Regions from separate parts of the Sanguibacter sp. Z1732 genome, predicted to be linked through region 1. Evidence: predicted binding sites of a transcription regulator. Region 1 holds the regulator's gene; each other region holds the start of a gene.
What was found. Region 1 encodes HrcA, which represses chaperone genes, less so after heat shock. Its sites were predicted from a motif close to TTNGCACTCGNNNNNNNCGAGTGCNAA; they were not measured.
Positions count from the first base shown of each region.

Region 2: a site for HrcA is predicted at 1,730-1,756, ahead of ACRRRO_RS02535 (Hsp20/alpha crystallin family protein). Genes of this name have one in related genera too.
Region 3: a site for HrcA is predicted at 2,540-2,566, ahead of ACRRRO_RS07910 (DUF4209 domain-containing protein). Genes of this name have one in related genera too.

Region 1 is NZ_CP194857.1:3,105,135-3,109,509, forward strand. It holds gene hemW (radical SAM family heme chaperone HemW) at 1-240, shown strand, start outside; gene ACRRRO_RS16285 (hypothetical protein) at 326-1,030, shown strand; partial or broken gene ACRRRO_RS16290 (DUF3097 domain-containing protein) at 1,038-1,909, opposite strand; gene hrcA (heat-inducible transcriptional repressor HrcA) at 2,095-3,123, shown strand; gene dnaJ (molecular chaperone DnaJ) at 3,148-4,266, shown strand.
Region 2 is NZ_CP194857.1:449,578-453,952, forward strand. It holds gene ACRRRO_RS02525 (PPOX class F420-dependent oxidoreductase) at 390-857, opposite strand; gene ACRRRO_RS02530 (class I SAM-dependent methyltransferase) at 936-1,682, opposite strand; gene ACRRRO_RS02535 (Hsp20/alpha crystallin family protein) at 1,832-2,269, shown strand; gene ACRRRO_RS02540 (hypothetical protein) at 2,344-2,811, shown strand; gene ACRRRO_RS02545 (DUF1905 domain-containing protein) at 2,873-3,184, shown strand; gene ACRRRO_RS02550 (C39 family peptidase) at 3,241-4,375, opposite strand, start outside.
Region 3 is NZ_CP194857.1:1,481,259-1,485,633, reverse strand. It holds gene ACRRRO_RS07920 (ABC transporter ATP-binding protein) at 1-1,182, opposite strand, end outside; gene ACRRRO_RS07915 (hypothetical protein) at 1,696-2,262, shown strand; gene ACRRRO_RS07910 (DUF4209 domain-containing protein) at 2,676-4,375, shown strand, end outside.

The DNA of each region.
Region 1 (4,375 bases):
GAGGCCGGACGTCTCCCGGTGGCCGGTCAGGAGCACCTGTCCGCTCCCCAGCGCCGGGCCGAGGAGGTCCTGCTGGGGGTGCGTCTGGCCCAGGGCTTCCCGGTGACCGATAGCGCGGTGCTGGAGGGGCTGGTGGCCGAGGGCCTCGCCCAGAAACTCCCGGCGCGCCAGGGGATGCTCGTCCTGACCGTGCGGGGCCGGCTGCTGGCCGACTCGGTGGTGCATCGCGTGCTGGGCTGAGGGGCACGCCTGGGACGAACTGCGCCGCAGTGATGCCGCCGGGGTGGCCTATTCTGGCCATGACCAGCGACGACAGGTGGGTGGGATGACTCAGGAAGCGCCGACGCCGGCCGATCCGGTCGAGCCGGCCGAGCGGTCGACGAACCAGCCGGGTGTGCCGCCGACGCAACCGTCGGCCGGGCAGCCGGCCGGGCCCACCGCACCGACCGCGCCGACCCCCACCACTCCTCCACCCGGTGCCGGCACCGGGGAACCGGGCGAGCCGGGAGGGCCCTGGCCCGTCGGCGACTACGCTGCCGCCCCGCCGCTGCGCTCGGCCTACCCCACCGCCGCCGAGGGCGGTTTCCGGATCGATCCGGTGCAACCGCCCGAGGCCGGCGAGTCGCCCGGTCCCGGCTACGCCGGCGACGACCAGACGTTGGCGCCCGGACCCGGTGAGGCAACGACCGGCGTCATCGGCGCACCGTCCCGGCCCGATGGCGCACCCGGTGACGCGGGCGCTGCCCAACCCTCCGGTGCGGATCAGGAACGGTCCGGTCCGGAAGTCCCGGAGCAAGCGGCGTGGATGCTGATGCCGATCCTGATCGGGCTGGTCCTGGGCCTGGCCGCGATCGTGGGGCTGGGCGCGTGGCCCCCGGTGGTCTCGGCGGCCATCGTGGTGCTGATCGCGGCGGCCGCCGTGCTGAGTTGGCAGGCCGGTGCGGTGGTGCGGCGCAGCGTGCTGATCGCCGCGGCGGGCCCGGCCGGGGTGCTGATCGGCTACTGGGTGTTCACCCTGTTCCGCGGCTGAGCGCCCGTCATTGGGGACCTGCGCTGACGAAGTCGACCAGTTCCTCCACCCGGCCCAGCAGTGCCGGCTCCAGGTCCTGGTAGGACCGCACCCGGCCCAGGATGCGTTTCCAGCCAGCGCGACATCGGCCTGGGTCTCGGCCGGCCAACCCAGTGCCGTCAGGGTGCCGACCTTGATGTCGACGCCCCGTGGCACCGAGGGCCACTGGGTCAGCCCGAGCCGGGCGGGCTTGACCGCCTGCCACACGTCCACGTACGGGTGCCCCAGCACCAGCAGGTTCTGCGCGCCGCATGCGCGCATCGCCTCGGCCGCTATCCGGGACTCCTTCGATCCCGGCACCAGATGGTCCACCAGCACCCCCAGGCGCCGGTGCGGACCGGGCGCGAAGTCGGCTGCGGCGCGGGCAAGGTGATCCACGCCGTCGAGCATCTCCACGACGACTCCCTCCAGGCGCAGGTCCTCGCCCCAGACCTTCTCGATCAGTTCAGCGTCGTGGCGTCCCTCCACCCAGATCCGGGAAGCCCGGGCCACCCGAGCCCGGGCGCCGGTCACGGCGCGAGAACCCGAGGCGGTGCGGGCCCGGGTAGTCCGAGCACTGGCCGGTGGGAGGACCAGGTGCACCGGCTTACCGTCCACCCAGAACCCGGGCCCGAGCCGGAACGCCCGCTCCTTCTCGTGCCGGTCGGCCAGTACCACCACGACCATCCCGCCGGACTTCTCCACCCGCACCACCGCACCGGTGAAGCCTGTCTCGGCGTCCTCCACCACCAGGCCCACCTGGGCCGGGACCTTGGGCACCGGTGCGGCGACCGGGTGGGGGTCGGCGGAGAGCACGTCGGTGCCGTAACGATCGAATCCTGGATACTGCGAAGGGCTCATCCGGGTGAGGCTACGCACATCGCTGGGGTATTCGGCGCAGCGACGCGTAGAATTGGCACTCGAAACCGGTGAGTGCTGATCCACACTGCCGCCGGTGGCGGTCGATCACGGCACCAAGGGCCCTCGGGGCGCCGGTGCCGACCATGAGGCGCATGATGAGGGACCACGCGGAGAGGAGGCCCGGGATGAGTTCGGAACGTCAACTGGAGGTACTGCGCGCGATCGTGCAGGACTACGTGCGATCCCGTGAGCCGGTCGGGTCCCGCAACCTCGTGGAACGGCACAACCTCGGCGTGTCACCGGCGACGATCCGCAATGACATGGCGGCGCTGGAGGACGGTGGCTACATCGCCCAGCCGCACACCTCGGCCGGCCGGATCCCCACCGACAAGGGTTACCGGTTCTTCGTGGATCAGATCGCCGCGCTCAAGCCCCTATCGGTGGCTGAGCGCCGTGCCATCGCCGGTTTCCTCGAGGGCGCGGTGGACCTCGACGACGTGCTGGAGCGCAGCGTGCGACTGCTCGCCCAGTTCACCCAGCAGGTGGCCGTGGTGCAATACCCCTCTCTGCGCCGGTCGGCCCTGCGCCACGTCGAACTGATCCCCGTCTCGGCTACCCGGTTGATGGTGGTCATCATCACCGACACCGGGCGCGTGGAACAGCGCATGGTGGCGATGCCCGAGGCGATGGATGCGGCGGTGCTCGGGGAACTGCGGGCCCGGATCAACGCCCTGGGTGCCGGCCGGGAACTGCCCGGGCTGCGCAGCGCACTGACCGATCTGGAGAACGTCTTCGACCCCGAGGAGCGGGCCATGGTCGCCGAGGTGGTGAGCGCGGTGCTGGATACCGTCGGGGAGGACGTCGAGGATCGGATCGTGATGGCCGGGACGGCGAACCTGGCCCGATCCGACACCGACTTCACCCGCACCATCTCACCGGTCCTGGAGGCACTGGAGGAGCAGGTGGTGCTGTTGCGGTTGCTCTCGGAGATGGCCGAGGACGCCTCCGGTGCCTCGCCGGCGGTACGGATCGGTCGCGAGACCTCCTCCGAGCACCTGTCCGAGACCTCCGTGGTCGCGGGGGGTTACGGTGGGACCGGAAGCCAGGCGATCGCCCAGGTGGGGGTCCTGGGCCCGACCCGCATGGATTACCCCACCACGATGGCCACGGTCCGCGCCGTGGCGCGTTACCTGTCCAGGATCCTGTCCGCCTGAGTCGATGAGTCAAGAAAGCGATCAGTGAGCGACTACTACGCCGTTCTCGGTGTCGAACGCGACGCCAGTACCGAGGAGATCAAGCGCGCCTACCGTAAGTTGGCGCGCCAGCACCATCCCGACGTGGCCGGAGCGGATGGTGCCGAGAAGTTCAAGGACATCGCCGCCGCCCATGACGTGCTGTCCAATCCGGACAAGCGTCGCCAGTACGACGCCGGCGGACTGGGTGGGATGAACGGCGGTGGCGGTGGGGACTTCCCGTTCTCCGACATCTTCGACTTCTTCTCCGCCGCTGCCGGTGGCGGCGGCCAGCGTGGCCCCACCCCGCGGGCCCGGCGCGGCCAGGACGCGCTGCTGCGGGTCACCGTCACGCTGGAGGAGGCCACCTTCGGGGTGACCAAGGACCTCGAGGTGGACACCGCCGTGGTCTGTCAAACCTGCCACGGCACCTGCTGTGCGCCCGGGACGGGTCCGCGCACCTGTGACATGTGCGGGGGCCGCGGTTCGGTGCAGCGGGTAGCCCGCTCCTTCCTCGGCAATGTGATGACCAGCCAGGCGTGCGCGGCCTGCCAGGGCTTCGGCTCCGTGATCGAGCACCCGTGCGCCGAGTGCTCCGGCGAGGGTCGCGTCCGCTCCCGCCGCACCATCAACATCAACATCCCCGCCGGGGTGGACGAGGGCACCCGGATCAAACTCACCGGTCAGGGTGAGACCGGTCCGGGCGGTGGACCCCCTGGTGACCTGTACGTGGAGATCCGGGAGAAGTCCCACCCGACGTTCACCCGCCGCGGCAACGATCTGCACTGCACGGTGGAACTGCCGATGACGGCCGCGGCGCTGGGCACGGTGCTGACCATCGAGACCCTCGACGGCGACCAGGACATCGACGTGCGTGCCGGCACCCAGCCCGAGGAGGTCCTGACCCTGCGCGGACTGGGCGTGGGTGTGCTCAGCAGTGGTGGCCGCCGCGGTGACCTGCACGTACACATCCAGGTCAGGGTGCCCACCGGGCTGGACGAGACCCAGGAGGGGCTACTCAAGGACCTGGCCGCCGAGCGCGGTGAGGAACGCCCGCAGGGGCGGCTGGCCCCGGCCGGCTCCGGGATGTTCTCACGGCTGCGGGACCGCTTCTCCGGACGCTGACCCGAGGGCCAGACCACGGCCGGATCGGTCGATCTCGTAGACTCCGCAGTGTCCGGTCCCCACGATGTGTGGACCCCGTCCGAGCAAGGAGACCCTGGGCGACGGCCCG
Region 2 (4,375 bases), 1.5 Mb from region 1:
TATGAATGGCAAGGAGCGACTCGCCCCGGACCGCTTCCGGCTGGACCTCGTGGGTCCGACGAGCACTTTGCATCCGCCATGGACAGGGGAAGCGTACACACGCCAGGGGCTGGGATTGTTCGAGGTGACGGCATTCGTGTCCGCATCGTTACCGAAGTGAGACCTAGCCGTCACTCCCCCCGGCTGGGCGTGATGCCACCGTGACTTTGTGCCTGATCTGCGTACTTACGCGTTCCAGGGGCCACCGGACGTCCCGGTCCCGGGGCCCGGGGGTCCGGGGAAATGGACTCGCTCACCGGTGGGGAACGTGCTAGTCACGCACCGCAACCGCGCCAGCCGGCTGCGCTCATGCACTATCGGAGTTGCGTAGGTGGGTACCGGAGGAGTGCCTACCCGCCTGCCGGCTCCCGCCCGGGTGGGAAGCCACCGGTGGCGATCGGACCCCAGCCGGTGATCTCAATGCGGAGCAGGGACTTGCCCTGGCGCACCATGGCCTCGCGGTACTCGGCCCAGTCCGGGTGCTCCCCCGAAATGCTGCGGAAGTACTCCACCAGTGGCTCGACGGCCTCGGGTACGTCGAGCACCTCGGCCGTCCCGTCCACCTGCACGTAGGGCCCGTTCCACTCATCGGAGTGCACCAGCATCGAGACCTGCGGGTTGCGCCGTGCGTTGGTGGTCTTGGCTCGTTCGGGGTAGGTGGCGATCACCACCCGGCCGGCCTCGTCGACTCCCGCGCTCACCGGCGAGACCTGCAGCCCTCCGCTGGCCTTGTGGGTGATCAGCGTGACCCGGTGCCGGGGGCGGATGAAGTCCAACAGTTCGGCCCGCTCCACGCGGGTGGCGGTGGCGATGCTCATGGCCCCCACGCTACCGCCACTCGGCCCGCGCCACCACGGACGAGGGCACTGCGCCTCCACTGGGCACCACCGTCACGGCTACCGGCCCGCTTCGATCAGGAACCGGGTGCTGTGCGCCACGAACGGGCCCTCGGCCTGGATGCGCTCATGCAGGAGCTCCAACTGCGGACGGTAGGCCTCCACGGTGAACCCCGGCACGATCCAGATCACCTTGCGCAGGAAGTGCACCACGGCGGCAATGTCGTTGAAGGCCATCCGTAGGCGGGCGGTCTGCAGGTCCCGCACCCGGAGCCCGGCCCCTTCGGCGGCGGCCACCGCTCGCTCCGGACTGCGTCCGTCGGAGGGTTCGAAGTCCCCCAGCATCGCCTCCGACAACTCGTGCACACTGGCCTTCCCCACCTGTTGGGACAGGTAGGTTCCGCCTGGACGAAGCACCCGGGCGACCTCCTCCCAGAGCACCACGGTGGGGTGGCGGGAGACCACCAGGTCGAAGGTGCCGTCGTCGAACGGCAACGGTTCGGTGTCCTCCACCTGCACCACCTGGCCCCCGAGCGCCGTCAGTCGTGGGCGGGCCAGGTCGAGGTTCGGGGGCCAGGACTCGGTGGCGCGCAGCAGTGGTGGGACGTGCGGTATCTGCGCGAGCACCTCGGCCCCACCCGTCTGGACGTCGAGCATCGCCCGCGCGGTGCCCGATCGCTGCGCGACCAGTCCGGCGTAGCCCCAGGGCGGGCGCTCCTCGCTGGCCCGGCCGGCGAACCAACTGAAGTCCCAGCCCTCGGTGGGTACCGCCGCACCCTCGGCGAGCAGTTCGTCGAATGTCGTCATCACCCCATGGTCGCACCCGTGTCACCCCAATTCGTGAGCACCAGCCGTTAGCACTCTCGGCATGAGAGTGCTAAAATCGGCCGTGACAACGGTCGTCTTCATCGGGCCTGGAAGGTCCGGGCCCGGGTATCCACTCGGAGGTGATGGTGATGGCAACGCGAATCGACCCGTTCCGCGAGATGGACCGTGTATTCAGCAATGCGCTGGGACAAGTGATGTCCTCCGGACGCAGCAATGCGATGCCGATCGACCTGTATCGCGATGGGGACAAGTTCGTTCTGAACATGGACCTTCCCGGGGTCGATCCGTCCTCGATCGATGTCGACGTCGAGGACCAGACGCTGACAATCCGTGCTGAGCGCGGACAGGCGGAGAACCAACAGACCCAGTGGCTCGCGCGGGAGCGGCCCACCGGCACATTCGCGCGCCAACTGATGCTCGGTAGCGGGGTGTCGGTGGACCGGATCGACGCCTCATACGCCGATGGGGTGCTGTCGCTGACGATCCCGGTGGCCGAGGAAGCCAAGCCTCGCAAGATCGAGGTTGCCCACTCGAGTAATCAGTCCAGGATCGAGCAAGCGGGCTGAACCATGCGGTGGTGGCGGGTGCCCGGCCGGGCTGGCCCGCCACCACCGGTCCACCTGCGTACGGAGGCAGGAGCGTGTCTCACCCGAAGCGGTACCGGACCAGGGCCGAAGCGATCGAGCAGTCACTGGTTCCGGCACTGGCCGAGCACACCGATGACGTCGACGTTGACGCCGTCTTCGAGGCCACCTTCAGTTACACGGTCGAGCGCGACGGCGCGGGCAATGAGATCGAGGGCACGGGGGGCTATGAATCGGTAGCCACCGAAGGCGAGATCTGGTCGGTCGCGGCCGAGCATGCCCAGCGCATCATCGCCGTGGACTCCGAGTCGCCCGGGGGTGAGCATCACGAACCCCCCGGCCAGATCTCGGTGACCATCCCCTCCACTCGCGTCGAGGTGGAGGTACTGTCGCTGCCCGCGCGGCTGAGCCCGGCCACCTGGGAGGAGCTCATCGACCAGCGCCTCCGTGAAGCGAACTGGAGACGCGTGAGCGAGTGGGAGGACGGCGGTAACCGCGTGCGGGCGATGGTCGTGCGCACCTGACACCCGATGCCCATCGCGGGCGTGCCGCAGCGAGCCTAGACTGAGCGGTCGAGGAGCAGTGATGACCTGGGATTTCGAGGGCGAGATCTGGTACTGGCGCGGCCCCGCCCCGTTCTACTTCATCACCGTACCCGAGCCGATCAGTGCCGACATCCACGCCGTGGCCGCTGACGTCAGTTACGGCTGGGGGGCGATCCCCGTCCGAGCGCGCATCGGTGCCACCACCTGGCAGACCTCCATGTTCCCCAAGGAAGGCCTGTACGCACTGCCGGTGAAGGTGGCGGTACGACGGGCTGAGCAGATCGACGATGGTGACCTGGTCTCAGCCCACCTGGAACTGGAGCCGGGACGGCCCCAGATCACCGTGAGATGAGGCGCGTAGCCGCGGCCTGCAGTGTGGGCCAAAGGATGCCGTGAGTGCCAGCCGGTTCAGACCCAGTTCGGTTCCGCCGCGTCCACGGGCTCGGGCAGGGCGTGGCCCGGGGGTGCGATGACGTAGACGAGGCCGCCCGACGTGGTCAGCCAGAGGCTCTCGAACTGGTCGCGGCGGTAGGTGACGCGCACCTTGCCGTCGTCGGCCTCGTCCTGGGAGGCCGGGTCGTTGACCACGACGTCTCCGTCGGAGTCGAACCCTACGATCGTCAGCAGGTGCCCGTTCGTCCCGTATCCGGCGCCGTCGAGGTCGGCTTCGGTGAACGACATCGAGCAGACCAGGGGGATGCCGGCGCTGATGAACTCCTCGGCCTCGCGCAGTGACCGCAGCCGGGTGATGTAGGCCCGGGCGCCCCGCTCTCCGGCGTAGGCCGCGTTGAACGCCCAGTTCCCGGCGCCCCCGTAGGTGTAGTCGAAGACATACCGCGTGACGTGGTCAACCTGGGGGCGCTGTTCCCCCTCGATATCCACCCATCCGGTCTCCTCGGCATCGGGGCCCAGGCCGAAATGGTCCAGCACCATCGCAGTGCAGGTCGGTGAGCACCAGGCCTGCCCTCCCCCGTTCCACTCCGGGTAGTGACCCTTGTGCAGGTGCTGTGAGTAGGCGGGCACGTCCAGCACGATCCCGGCGGCCTCCCCCGGCTCACTGACCGGTACCGCCCGCTCGTCGGGAATCGCCGAGGCCATCGCGGTGAGCAGGGCGACCTCAGGGGTCTGCGCGGCGCCGGCGACCCGGTGCAGCGTGGCCCGCACTCGCAGTCCGGTCAAGGTGTGGTTGTGCCGCATCGCCAGCACATCCACATTGACACCGGCCCGCGTGTCGCGCTGCCCCTCGACGGTACCGCGCTGGATGTCGGGGGCGTCATCGCCCCGGGACCAGCGGGCCAGCACGTACCAGTCGGTGCGCTCACCGGAGTCGGTGATCCCCTGGACGGCTACCTCCACCCACGTGCCCGACGGCGTTCGCGCGTTCCAAGAGGGGATCACCTCGGTGCCAGCGAACGGCAGTTGGACCTCCGGGGAGGTCCAGGTGGCGGTGTCGTAGGTGCGGGCCACCTCGGTGTGGGGGTCGGTGTACTCCACCGTGCCGGTGGGCGAGGTCAGGACCAGGCGCCCGTCGGGATCGACCGCG
Region 3 (4,375 bases), 1.6 Mb from region 1:
CGGGAACTGCGTGATCACGAGTGTGCTCGTGACGAAGTAGGCGAGGCTGCCGTACCCCTCGGGGCCGACCTGGGAGCCGATGCCGCTGAGGTAGACGAGTCCGGTGGTGAGCAGCACCATGACCGCGGCCGCCCACCGCGTGGAACGCAGGCCCCAGGCCTTGGACCACTCGGAGGCCAGGACGCGGCCGAAGGTAGCGCGTGGTCGCGTTGGCAGGCCGACGGGAGCGGGCAGGTCGGCGACGGTGCTCATCGGGTCTCTTCCGTCCGGGCCGGTGCCGTGGTCCGGTACTGCACGGCGTCGGGCCGTCAGGACCAGGTATGCGTCTTCGAGGGTGCCCGACACGGTGGACAACTCGAGCAGGGTGACCCCGAGGTCCGCTGCGAGGGCGCCGACCGCCCCGGCGTCGGCGCCGGTGACCTCCAGCACGCCCGCCTGCGACATGACGACGGTGGCCCCGCGGTCCTCCAGCGCGCGGGCCAAAGGGCCGGGGTCCACCCCCCGGACCCGCACCACACCGGCGCCGGCCGTCGCGGCCACGAGCGTCTGCAGGTCCTCGTCGGCCAGCAGCCGCCCCTGTCCGATGACGATGACTCGGCCGGCGGTCTCGGTCAGTTCACTCATGAGGTGGGAGGACAGGAACACGGTCCGCCCTTCGGCGGCCAGGGCCCGCAGCAGATGACGGATCCACCGCACGCCGTCGGGGTCCAAGCCGTTGACCGGCTCGTCGAGGATGAGGGTGGCGGGGTCTCCCAGCAGGGCCGCGGCGACGCCCAGTCGCTGGCCCATGCCCAGTGAGAAGGTCCGGACCCGGTGACGGGCGACGGACTCCAGGCCGGCGAGACCGATCACCTGCTCGACGCGCGCCCGACCGATGCCGTGCGTGCGCGCCAGTCCCATCAGGTGGCCGAGCGCCGTGCGTCCGGGATGAGCGTTCCGGCCGTCGAGCATCGTGCCGACCTCCTGCAGCGGGGCGGGCAGGTCGGCGTACCGCTGCCCACCCACGGTGGCGGAACCGGACGTCGGCCTCTCCAGCCCGACGACCGCCCGGATCGTCGTCGACTTCCCGGCCCCGTTCGGTCCCAGGAAGCCGGTGACCGTGCCGGGCCGCACGGTGAAGGACAGGTCGTCCACCGCCGTCGCGGCGCCGTAGCGCTTGGTCAGGTGCGTCACCTCGATCATGTGCTCTGCTCCAGTTCCCACCGGCACTGCTGCCGGCGACACTGACGACGCTACGAGCGGCCGAGAGGGAGTAGAACGTCCCTGGCGACGAGATCGGGCGTGCCCCACCTCCTCCCCGGGGGGAGGAGGCGCACCCCTGGACCGATACCTGGGGTGGAGTCCCTCGTCGCGGCACTACGCGGATGCGGCATGACACGCCCTCGTGGCCCTGGAACCACGCTGGCCCGCCCCAGCCGATGCTGGACAGCGCCTGCCACGCCCGCTTGTTGCGGGGTCACCGAGAGCGCGTTCAGATAACGCCCCCTCACCGGTCACATCACCGGACTGGTCTAACGGGACGGCCCGGAATGAGCACGGACGTTGGCGCAGGTCAGCGGAGCGCTTCTGCGTTGAACGTTCGGCTTGCGAGACAGTCCGAAGCCGCAAACCCGAGACCCGGTGCCTTCCGCCACTATGCCGCCCGTGCGGTCCTGGTTCCGGTCGAGTGTCGGTGCTGTGCGGCACAATTTCGGCATGGTGCAAGACGTGATCCCGTGGCTGCTCGGTCCGGCAGGCATCGTCCTCGGATGGTGGCTGAATCAGCGCACGCTTCGCGGCGACGCGGAACGCCAGGCGCGAGAAGCAGAAGAAACCGCAGAGCGGCAACGGGTGCTCCAAGCGGTAGGACTTGCGCGCGACACCGCCGGGCTTATTCGATCGCTGCTTCACGGCATCTACGTGAAGGCGCAGTACCGACGAGCCCCCGAGGGCCTTTCAGAGATGATGGACGAGTTCAACCGCACGAAGGACAGGTTTCGTGGTGCCGTGCTCGCGCTCCGCGTGCTCGGTCCCTCGTGGGCTGTCGAGAAAGCGGAGCGCCTGGACGTGGAAATCAACAAGTTGTCCGAACTCGGGTTCGTTATGCAAAAGGGCATCAAGTCCGAGCACATGACAACTGTAAACGAGCAACTACCCGAGTTGGATCGCATGCTGCGCGACTACGTGAGCACCGTGAGCACCCACTACAACGACACGGCGTCCGACCTTCCTCCGCCTCCGGACATGGAGAAGGAGGGCCGCTGGCAGTCGATCGAGGAATGACGCCGCTTCGATGGTCAGAGTCAGTCCTCGCGATTAGTCTCCCTGAGTAAGTGTCGCAGCAGCGCGCAGGGGGTCGCGATAATGTCTTGGGTCATTCGCGGGTTGGAAGCGTTCGTCTGATTGCAGACAGCATCGCGGGGGCTCTCTGGTTCACCCGGAACTCGTCCGAGAGCGACGATCTCAAGCCGACATCGATGAGGGCCTGGCAAGAGGACCTGGCAGTGACCGGCTATGAGCCCGCCGACCCTGAGGACGCGTGCAGCAGTCCGTCCCGACCCTGGCCGTCGCTAGGCGCTGGCGCTGACTGACGTCCCGTAGGCCGATCATGCTGCTCGCGCCGAGGTTGTTCGGCACCTCGCGCATGGCCCGCCGGCCGCGCCGTATTCGTGCCGCGCCTTGCCTAGGGTTGAGGCATGGCCAACGACGATGACTCGACGACCCCGCCAGCATCCAGCACTTCCTGCCAGGCCGAGGAGGCGGCAGATGAGGTGCCCGATGCTTCCTGGTGGGAGGCTGTGAGCCAGAGCGAGGATGTCGCCGTCTTCGAGGCTGCGGAGGTGCTGCACTGTCTGCTCGCAGATCTGGCGCAACGCGCCCACGAGAGCGAGGGCAGCTCCTCGGTACGATCACGCACGCTGACTGCCATGGCGCGTGCCACCTCGGCGATGCTCAACCCGGATTCTTGGGACGAGCCGTTCTCTCCGGCCATGGAGTCAGGCGGATCGCGCACGGTTGTTCCCAGCGACCTCGACGCAGCCGAACTGACGCTCCTCGCACAGGCACTCCCTATCATCGAGCCGGTGGTGCTGCGCGCCAGGATCGCCGACGTTGTGTGGACCTACCGGTTCCCTCGCGATCCGACGGTGGCGCTCATGGCCGCCGATGCATACCTGGCGGTGCCGCTGACCTGGGATGCGTGGGTACGCTCTGGACATGACAGCTACCGCCGGGTCGTGGAACTGGCACGACGGCAAGGCAAGCCAGGCGCGGCCGTGTTGGAGAAACTCACGTCCACGTTGGTGGCCTTCCTCGCTGGCGACGGGGGCAACGGTTACCTCCAGGCACAAGTGTCCGAGGTCCTTCGGGGTGCTGGCAAGACCACCCCCGAACAGGCGCGTGCCCTGGGAGAGCGGTTGGAGGAGTTCGCGACACACACAACACGAGGAAGCCGGGCCGAGCGTGCGCTCCTGCGCGAAGCGTCCGCATGGTGGAACCGCGGCCAGCGTGATGAGGGCGCCTGCCGGTGCCAGGCCCTGGTTGCCGACTCGTACGCGACGGAAGCCGAGATGCGGATGGCGAGGGAGCGCTCCGCGCTCGGTGCAAGCGGGCCGCTGGAGAAGTCACTCGAAGCGCTGCGGTTGTTGCCGCGCAAGTACCGCACTGCCCATGGGCTTGAAGAGGTGATCAGCCAGCGACAACAATGGCTGCGGGAACTGCGCGAACTCTCGCTCGAGGAGATGAGCCCGCTCGAGCGAGAACCGATCGAGATCTATGAGTTCGTGAAGAAGGCTCAGAACCGAGTATCGGGCTTGGAGCGTCCCGCGGCCCTGCTCGCCCTTTCCCGAATTGCGACGCTGTTCGACCTCGATGAGCAGACGGAGTCTGCACGCAAACACCTTGCGAACGGCATCCTCCGGCTGCTGACTAGGTCCACGATGAGCGGGGACGGACGCAAGGTCAGCGTTGGGGCGGGTGACCCCGCATCTGAGCCGTCTGAACAGGAAATCATCGACGAGTTGGTGAGCCGCAACCATCATCGGATCGGGCTCGTCGTCCAAACTCTCATTGCACCGGCGCTCGAGGTCATCAGCACCGAGCACCGATTTGACCTGGCGTTCGTGGAATCAGTGTGCCGGGAGTCCCCGACGGTTCCCATTCGCCATGCCGGCCTGTGGGCGCGAGGCATCTGGCACGGACTCAACGGCGATATGCCCTCGGCGCTGTCGCTCCTGGTGCCGCAGATCGAGCAGATGGTGCGACTGCGGCTCAAGGCTCAAGGTCTCCATACGCTCAACATCGGCGACAACGGAGTTGAGACCGAAAAGGCGCTCGGCTCGCTTCTCGAGATGCCTGAGTCGAAGGTGTTCTTGGGTGAAAACCTCGCCTTCGAGTT